2 regions of the Brevibacillus sp. Leaf182 genome follow, and region 2 is predicted to be linked to the other one. Evidence: a T-box and tRNA genes for the amino acid it is inferred to sense, from the RefSeq annotation. Region 2 holds a T-box; the other holds one or more tRNA genes.
The links. A T-box is a leader RNA that pairs with one kind of tRNA and senses whether it is charged. The one in region 2 lies ahead of ileS (isoleucine--tRNA ligase), so its partner is inferred to be a tRNA-Ile.

Region 1 (4,428 bases), on a different contig from region 2:
AGAGCAGTGAACAGAGAGACAACGCCGCCCAAAGATTCGCCAAGAAGTGTTCGAGCGTTTCCCAAAGGATGAGTGGAGTAATGCGTATCGACATAGCTCACGACTTCTTCGGCGAGGAAGCGACGGTAGGCCATATGCTCCTTGCCATCCGGATGATAACGTTCGTTCCGTTTGCTTTTCTCGATTGGGAGAAAGACAGCGATGATATCAGGCAATTCTTTGTCCCCATTCAGTTGATCCAGCAAAGAAGCCATTCTACCCATTGCCAAGTAATCTTCTCCATCTTGTACGTAGAGGACTGGATACGAGTAGAGTGGCGAGTAGCGTTGGGGTGTGTAGACAATCAGCTTTTCCGGCGTCCCCAAATGCCGGCTTTCCAAGATGATTTCCTCTAGGGCCACTGCGGTGTCCTCCTTATTGGGATATTCCTGTTCATTATTATACAGGAGCGAGCGGGCATGCCCAAGAGGTTTGGGTGCAGGGTCAGGCTGTGGGCGAAAGATTGTCGCAATTTGGTCAGCGTGTGATACTATGGTAGGAAACGACTTCACTCGATTTGTGGAAGGGGTTGTCTCTTATATGAAGAAGCAAGTACACAGCATCGAAGTCAGAAACGCTGCTCTCGCACGTTTGGCAGAACGCGGAGTGACGGTGGATGATATCGCAGAGATCGTCTATCTCATGCAGTCGCCCTACCATCCAGATCTCACAATGGCGCAGTGCATCGAGAGCGTGAAAGCAGTCTTGGAAAAAAGGGAAATGCAGCACGCCATCCTGGTTGGCGTTGAGTTGGATACGTTAGCAGAGAAGGGTCTCTTGTCCGAGCCGCTCCAATCCATCATCGCGTCAGATGAAGGACTTTTCGGATGCGACGAAACATTGGCGCTAGGCTCCGTATTTGGATATGGAAGTATCGCGGTGACCACCTTTGGGCATTTGGATAAGCACAAGGTCGGGGTGATTAAAAGGCTGGATACCAAGTCGGCAGAGGGACGTGTTCACACGTTTTTGGACGACCTCGTGGCGAGTGTGGCAGCCAATGCATCTAGCCGCATGGCCCATCGGATGAGAGATGAGCAGGAGGCAGAATTGGCACGAAGTGAGGCGTTGAAGCTACAGGATGCCGAGCTGCGTGTCGAGGAGAAAGGGAAAGGGACGGAGCAGGCGGGGTAATTAGGTTTGGGATGAGGGAGTTTGTTTCGATCGTTACCTAATTATCTTGTTTGTTGTTGTAGCTTTTTTGGATCGCTTCAGCTTAGCGGGAGCCAATTCTTCGCCGGTGTTGCTCATATGCTTGATGCAGTCATGCATGATGTGATGCCATGCCATTATGTAGGTAATCCCTATGTTTTGTAGGGGGATGTGGGCAGCAGCGGTGGGGAATGGCTTTTTGCAAGGGTAAAACAAGCCTGATTTCACTGGGTTTCTTAGTGTTCTTTTGGTACGAGTGAAAATTTTTACAAGAAATTATTCATTTCCTCTTGAAATCCATTTTACGATACTGTATAGTAATAAATGTGATCGACGTCCGATACGATTCGGGCCCTTAGCTCAGTTGGTCAGAGCGGTCGGCTCATAACCGATTGGTCGTAGGTTCGAGTCCTACAGGGCCCACCATTAAACGATCACACACATATCCCATGATCCGGTAGCTCAGTTGGGAGAGCACCATCTTGACAGGGTGGGGGTCGCTGGTTCGAACCCAGTCCGGATCACCATAATATGAACGCTCGAACCCTTGAGGAATCAAGGGTTTTTCTTGTTTTGTCGTTCTAAATTCACTATTAGTTACAAAACATGATTGGGACAGAGCAAAACGAGAGACATCTCCATATAAAGTATTTATTCGAAAGCCAGTCAGGAAGTTGCGTTAATATATTCGCATTCAGCTCAATCTTACAAACTTTTCATTGCTAATTAACATTTGTCCAGCACTAAAGCCACAGTGACTTTAGAAAACTACACTCCAGTGATTTTTTGATGCATAATTGAGTTGATAGGGGATGGGATTAGTGGGCGTTAAACAATATGTCAAAGAGTATAATGGTTGTGACCATTGTTATTCCGAATGGTTTCGATTTTATGAGCGGGAAATTAAAGGTGACATAGATGGGCTGACCAGATTGTGGGAATTGCTATATGAGACAGATACCCCATATTCCGAATGGAAGAAGTTTGGTGGGAAAATAAAGTGTCCAAATTGTAGAGTTGTACTAAACCTGAACAATTTTTTAATTCAAGAAGAAAAGTTCAGAATTAGTATGCTATCTAAGCTTTCAGAAGTTTTAAAGGAATATATACACGAATGTACTTACTGCGATTCAGCTAAAATTGCTGCTGTCCAAAAATACGGAGACCCATTTACATTGAACTTTGGATATCAATTGCAAGGTATTTTTGATATACCAGATGATCTGTGGGACGACATTTCTGATAATATTCACTGTAGTTGTGGGAATCAGATAAATTACGACGATCCATATGTTACAAAATCGGAAGTAGATAATTGGTTCGGATTTGAAGACGAAGACTTTAAATCAACGTCCCTATTTATTTGTGCAACATTTGATATTGACAAGAGAGAAGCAGATGAGTTTATAGCTTTTCTAATGAGATATCCGATGCTTGGTCTTGAGCATGGAACTGGGAAAAAAATATATAATGATATTAGAAATGGGAAAATGAAGGGATTCAACACTCTAGAGCAGGGGACGGTTTTATTCAGAGGAAGGAAAAGAGACACGGTTGCGAGACATGTTCCATTTGTTGAATCGGAATTATGGGCGTCCCCAGTAGGAGTGTCTGGGCACGGTAGATTTAATCCAGTCGGCGTTCCAGTACTTTACTTAGGAGACTCAATTAAAACATGCCTGAAAGAGATTAACATTGGCGATCAAGAGGTAGCCGAAGTCCCAGCATTTATTTTATTGGAGCCAATTAAGGTTTGGGATATTCGAGATACTGATTTAAAGCCACTAGTCTCACTAGCTACTCTTAATAATAGAGCTATATCTAAAGAGTATGTCTTTCCGAATTTTTTAGCTCAGTGTTGTACTATGTGTAATGTAAATGGAATCATGTACGAAAGTGTTAAAAATAAAAAGGGTTGGAACATTGCTCTATTGAATTATGAAGCCAACAAAACGATAATGATTGCAGAAATATTAAACAACTTAGACAATCAATACGAACTATCTAAGCTTAAAAAACTAAAAAAGAAAAAGAAGGCTGAGGAATTAAGTGACAAGTTCGATGACGACACGCTGCCCTTTTAATAAATAGAATAGAGTAAAAGAGACATTTATCTATTTGAATATGCATTTTAGGATACACCCGCAAACAATGGGGCGTATCCTTTTTGCTTTATGCTACTAGTTATATTGATTATTGAGAAGTAATTATATCTATAGTTTAGAATAAATTGACAATAGGTCTATAGTATGTAAGAATTTTGTCATATGACCTAAAGATGGGAGTAGAATCTATGGATAATTTTGACGAAAAGATCAAATCACTGTCGGTTAGAATCTCAAAAGTCAAAGATAATGTCGCCACAGAAGAGGCTACTAAAACCTCTATTATCATGCCCTTTATTCAAGCTCTAGGTTATGACATTTTCAATCCAGAAGAATTTGTGCCTGAATTTACAGCAGATGTAGGCATCAAAAAAGGTGAAAAAGTAGATTATGCTATCATGAAAGATGGCGCGCCAGTGATCCTTATTGAAGCCAAGTCTGTAAACGAAAAATTAGAAAAGCATGATTCTCAACTATTCCGATATTTCGGTGTGACAAAAGCAAAGTTTGCTATCTTAACAAATGGAATTACTTACAGGTTCTACTCTGATTTAGACGAGCAAAATAAAATGGACAGTGTCCCATTTTTTGAGCTAAACATCTTAGAAATCAAAGATCATCAAATATCGGAACTGTCGAAATTCCGTAGAGAAAACTTTGATATCGATAATATACTTAACGCTGCATCTGAGCTAAAGTACACAAAGGAAATTGTTCAATTTTTTCAGGCACAGTGGGAAAATCCGTCTGACGAGCTTATTTCAATGATCCTCTCTGAAATTTACCCTAGTAAAAAGACGAAGCAAGTCATTGATAAATTCAACCCTTTAATAAAAAGATCAATGAAACAATTTATAAACGATGCAATCAATGATAAGTTGAAGGCTGCACTGGCAAACACTAAAGAAGATGAGTCGAAGGCTCCAGCGATCTTTGAGGGTCAGCAAGAAGCAGCGGCAAGTGAAGAAAAAGTGGAACAGAAGCCGGTTACAACCGAAGAAGAAATAGAAGGATATGTTACGGTCAAATTCCTATTGAAAGATTCCGTTGATTCTAGTCGAGTATACTACAGAGATAATCTGAGTTACTTTAATGTATTGCTTGACGACAACATAAGGAAATGGATATGTAG
Region 2 (4,428 bases):
ACTGGTCAGAGCCTTCCAGATACATGTCGGCTGGCCAAGCAATGCCTCTTTCGCGCAAAACAGCCTGGTGGCTGGAACCGGAGTCGAACCAAACGTCCATAATATCCGTTTCTTTACGGAAATCCTTGCAATCGCATTTGGTGCAAGAAAGCCCTTCTGGAACCAGTTCATTTGCTTCACGGGAGAACCATACTTTCGATCCTTCTTTGCGGAACAGATCAGCAACATGGTTGATCGTCGTGTCGTTAATGATCGGTTCGTTACACGATTTGCAATAGAAGATTGGAATCGGAACACCCCATACACGTTGACGGGAAATGCACCAGTCGCCACGATCCGCAATCATGTTTGCCAGACGAGTTTCTCCCCAATGCGGAATCCATTTTACATTTTTAATCGCTTCGAGCATTTGTGCACGGAATCCGTCGATAGACGCGAACCATTGCTCTGTTGCGCGATAGATAACCGGTTTTTTCGTACGCCAGTCATGTGGGTAGGAGTGCGTGAAGAAATTGAGCTTCAGGAGTGCTCCGTTTTCTTTCAGCTTTTCTGTAATCACTTTGTTGGCATCTTCGTAGAACAGACCTTCAAAGCCTGGTGCCTCGTTGGTCATTTTACCTTCGTGATCTACTGGGCAAAGGACGCCCAAATTGTATTTTTGACCAACGTTAAAGTCATCTTCCCCATGTCCTGGAGCAGTATGAACGCAACCAGTACCAGCATCCAAGGTTACATGCTCACCCAGGATGAGTGGAGACTTCCGATCGTAGAACGGATGCTGCGTTTCTACACCTTCCAGATCTTGACCTTTAAAGGTCGCGAGAATCTCTACGCCTTCCCAGCCAATTTCTTTGCTCGCGGCTTCAATCAGACCGTTGGCTACCACGAATTTGCGGCCATCTACCTTCACTACGTTGTACTCGAGTTCAGGGTTCAGGCTGATTGCAAGGTTTGCTGGCAATGTCCACGGAGTCGTTGTCCAGATAACAACGCCTGTTTCTGTATCCAGCTTGCCTTTTCCATCTGCTACCTGGAAGCTGACGTAAATAGAAGGAGAGCGCTTGTCTTTGTATTCGATTTCTGCGTCAGCCAGAGCCGTCTCAGAGGACGGAGACCAGTACACACAACGCAAACCTTTGTAAATATAACCCTTTTTCGCCATTTCGCCGAATACGCGAATTTGGTTGGCTTCATACTCAGGCAGGAGAGTTACATAAGGGTTTTCCCAATCTCCACGAACGCCCAGACGCTTGAATTGGTCGCGTTGCTTGTCGATGTAGGACCAAGCATACTCTTCACAGCGCTGGCGGAAATCGTTCACTTCGATGCTGCGACGATCCAGCCCTTGTGCATTGATAATCGCTTGCTCAATCGGCAAACCATGTGTATCCCAGCCTGGGATGTACGGCGCATAAAAGCCTGCCATGGATTTGTAGCGAACGATGAAGTCCTTGAGGATTTTGTTTAGTGCGTGACCGATATGGATGTCTCCATTCGCATACGGAGGGCCATCATGCAAGACAAAAGACGGGCGGTCTTTCGTACGATCTAACACTTGTTGATAAATATTTTGCTCTTCCCATACCGCTTGCATCTGTGGCTCGCGGCTTGGCAAATTTCCGCGCATGGGGAAATCTGTTTTTGGTAGCGCTAAGGTTTTGCTGTAATCCATGGCCTGATTCACTCCTTAAATAAATAAAAGCCTTCACTCATCCCATAAAAGGGACGAGAGAAAGCTCCCGTGGTACCACCCTGCTTGAACAAACCCGTACGACAAAAAGCCTTCATCGGATTTGTTCCACTTCACTCATTCGTAACGGGAATGACGCGCTCACTTACTCACCTGTTTCACCATCAAGGTTTTCTGGGCTTTCGGATATTGAACTCCCGGGTGATTTTCTGCGAAAGCAACTGGCCGGGTTCTCACCTTTTCCCGGCTCTCTAGGCAGTGCTGGCTCACGTACTCTTCCCGTTCATCGTCTATGATTTGGATAAGCCTGTTTAACTACGATAAGTGCTTTGTTTCGAAAAAGTTGTCTTTCATTATAATACCATCATTGCTCGAACGTCAATGATTTATTCAACTGTTACAGGCGAATCAACTTGTGGCTGTTCAATGCTATCCCAATCGCCATTCTCCAGCATTTCCAACTGTGCTTCCAAAAGTGTCCGAAAGCGCATACGGTAAACCGAAGCACGTTTTTTTAATTCTTCGATTTCGATTGCGATTTTGCGCGACTTCGCCAGTGCTTCATTGACAATTCGGTCTGCATTTTTCTCGGCTTCTTTTAAGATGAGCTGCGCTTCTTTGCGGGCATTCGACTTCACGTCTTCCGCTGTCTCCTGCGCCACCAGAATCGACTTGCTCAAATTTTCTTCCAAGCTCTTATAGTAATCTACGCGCTCATTCAAAATGGCTACGCGTTCTTCCTGTTCTTTTTTCTCTTTTATCAAGAGCTCAAAATCTTTGATCACCTGATCGAGAAATTCATTCACTTCGTCAATGTTATACCCACGAAAGCCTGTGCTGAATTCCTTATTGTGTATATCCAACGGCGTTAATGGCACATGAACCCCCCACTTTTCCCGATAATTCGTACTCAATCATTTCGACAGGATTAGCAGTGTTTCCTGCCGTATTTTACAATTTTTTGCGCCATGGTCCATCTTATGTAACCAGTCCGACAATCATGCGAAGTCTTCCACTGCGTGTTGGACCTGCTACCTCAAGAATTTTGAACCGACCATAGCCCGCTAGAGACACCATATCACCCATCTGAAGTTGATAAGATGGGTCTTCGATTACTTTCCAGTTGATTTTTACTTTTCCCGCTCGAATTGGCACCAATGCTTTTGCGCGAGACATATTGTGTACTTCTCCGATGATCGCGTCAATTCGCGGTGAAGGCACGGTGATCGTTTTCTCTACAAACTTGGGTGCAGGTGGTGTGAACGCCTCCCATGCTACCCGCTCAAACTGAACAGATGTCCGATGAATTTGGGTCACCTGCGCACAGACAAAATCAGCGACTTCCTCTGCTACAATCGCGTAGCTCCCAGTTGAATCTGTCAGCATATCTCCGAATTTCTCCCGCTTCATCCCGACACCCAGCATTGCCCCCATCACATCTCGATGCTCAAGCACATGAAAGCGCTGATCAGCCTTGATTGCCAATAAGGTAAGGCGATAATCCTCAGGCTCGACAGGAAGGTACTCCGGATGGACGATAATCCGAACACGCTCGGCACCCTCGTAGCCGCCATAAGGAGAAACCTTCACATCGCTTACTTGGGAAGATAGACTCTGAAAAATCATCAACTGCCTCGGGTCTACAAAATCAGTAAGGCGCATGGCCTGCTTCCGCTCTACTTGCGTCAGCATTTCCAGCGCCCGTTCAACAAAGGGACGTTCTTCTTTTGAAAAATGGTCAAATATGCTCATCGTTTCACTCGCCTACATGATTTGTTGCAAAATGGCGAACAGGCCAGATTGGGCAAAGCGCAGTGCAATCAATGCGACAATGGGGGAGATATCGATGAAGCCGAGCGGTGGGATAAACCGGCGAAATGGAGCCAAATAAGGCTCAACCAGTTTTTCCAGTAACTGTCCGATACCTGTACCTCTCATTTGAGGAACCCATGACATCAAAATGTAAGCAATAATCATGTATTGATATACCGTAAAAACAAAGTTTAAAACCGAAAAGACAGCAAACATTTGCTCACCCTTTTAAATTCGTCTTAATTGGCTACTCTTCCAATACGCTGGAGATCGTACCCTGAATATCTACATGGTCAGGCGTGCACACGAAGATCGTGTCTCCGACCTTTTGGATATCTCCGTTTAGTGCGTAGACCGTCCCGCTCAAAAAGTCGATAATTCTTTTAGCTTGGTCTTTTTCCACGCGATGGAGGTTGACCACAACCGGTCTACGATGACGCAGGTTGTCAGCGATATCCTGTGCATCGCTGTAATGACGGGGTTCACAGAGAATCAAACGGATTCCCTCCTTTTCCCGTGCTTGAAACGGTACCACGTTGTTAGATCGGCCGATCGCTGGCTGGCGTTTTTGCGAGGACTCTTGCTCTTCTCTTTCCTCTTCCACCGTTGTTGTCTCTTCGATGTATTCCTCGTTCTCTAACCCCAAAAACCCCATCAATTTATTCATAACACCCATACTCTTCCTCCTCTCTTACTCCGTGGTTTGGTCTGTTTTCCTTTACTCTGGCTTGACCAATACCGATCCCAAACGAATATATGTAGCTCCCTCTTCAATGGCCACTTCAAAATCACTAGACATGCCCATGGACAGCTCTTCCACCTGTGCGTGCGGGAATGCCATTTCGTTAATCCGTTGCTTCCACTCATTGAGGCCACGGAACACCTGTCTGGCTTCCTCTTGGTTTTCGACAACAGGCGCCATCGTC

Region 1: it has a tRNA-Ile gene. The T-box ahead of ileS (isoleucine--tRNA ligase) is inferred to sense a tRNA for this amino acid. The anticodon was not compared.

The regions. Positions count from the first base shown of each region.
Region 1 is NZ_LMPN02000030.1:86,807-91,234, forward strand. Features, by position in the region: gene ASG16_RS21055 (alpha/beta hydrolase) at 1-401, opposite strand, end outside; gene ASG16_RS21060 (phosphatidylglycerophosphatase A family protein) at 580-1,173, shown strand; tRNA gene ASG16_RS21065 (tRNA-Ile) at 1,541-1,617, shown strand; tRNA gene ASG16_RS21070 (tRNA-Val) at 1,643-1,718, shown strand; gene ASG16_RS21075 (RES family NAD+ phosphorylase) at 2,013-3,275, shown strand; gene ASG16_RS21080 (type I restriction endonuclease) at 3,485-4,428, shown strand, end outside.
Region 2 is NZ_LMPN02000031.1:96,065-100,492, reverse strand. Features, by position in the region: gene ileS (isoleucine--tRNA ligase) at 1-1,672, opposite strand, end outside; T-box leader at 1,719-1,986, opposite strand; gene ASG16_RS21935 (DivIVA domain-containing protein) at 2,077-2,568, opposite strand; gene ASG16_RS21930 (YlmH family RNA-binding protein) at 2,669-3,442, opposite strand; gene ASG16_RS21925 (YggT family protein) at 3,455-3,718, opposite strand; gene ASG16_RS21920 (cell division protein SepF) at 3,750-4,178, opposite strand; gene ASG16_RS21915 (YggS family pyridoxal phosphate-dependent enzyme) at 4,221-4,428, opposite strand, start outside.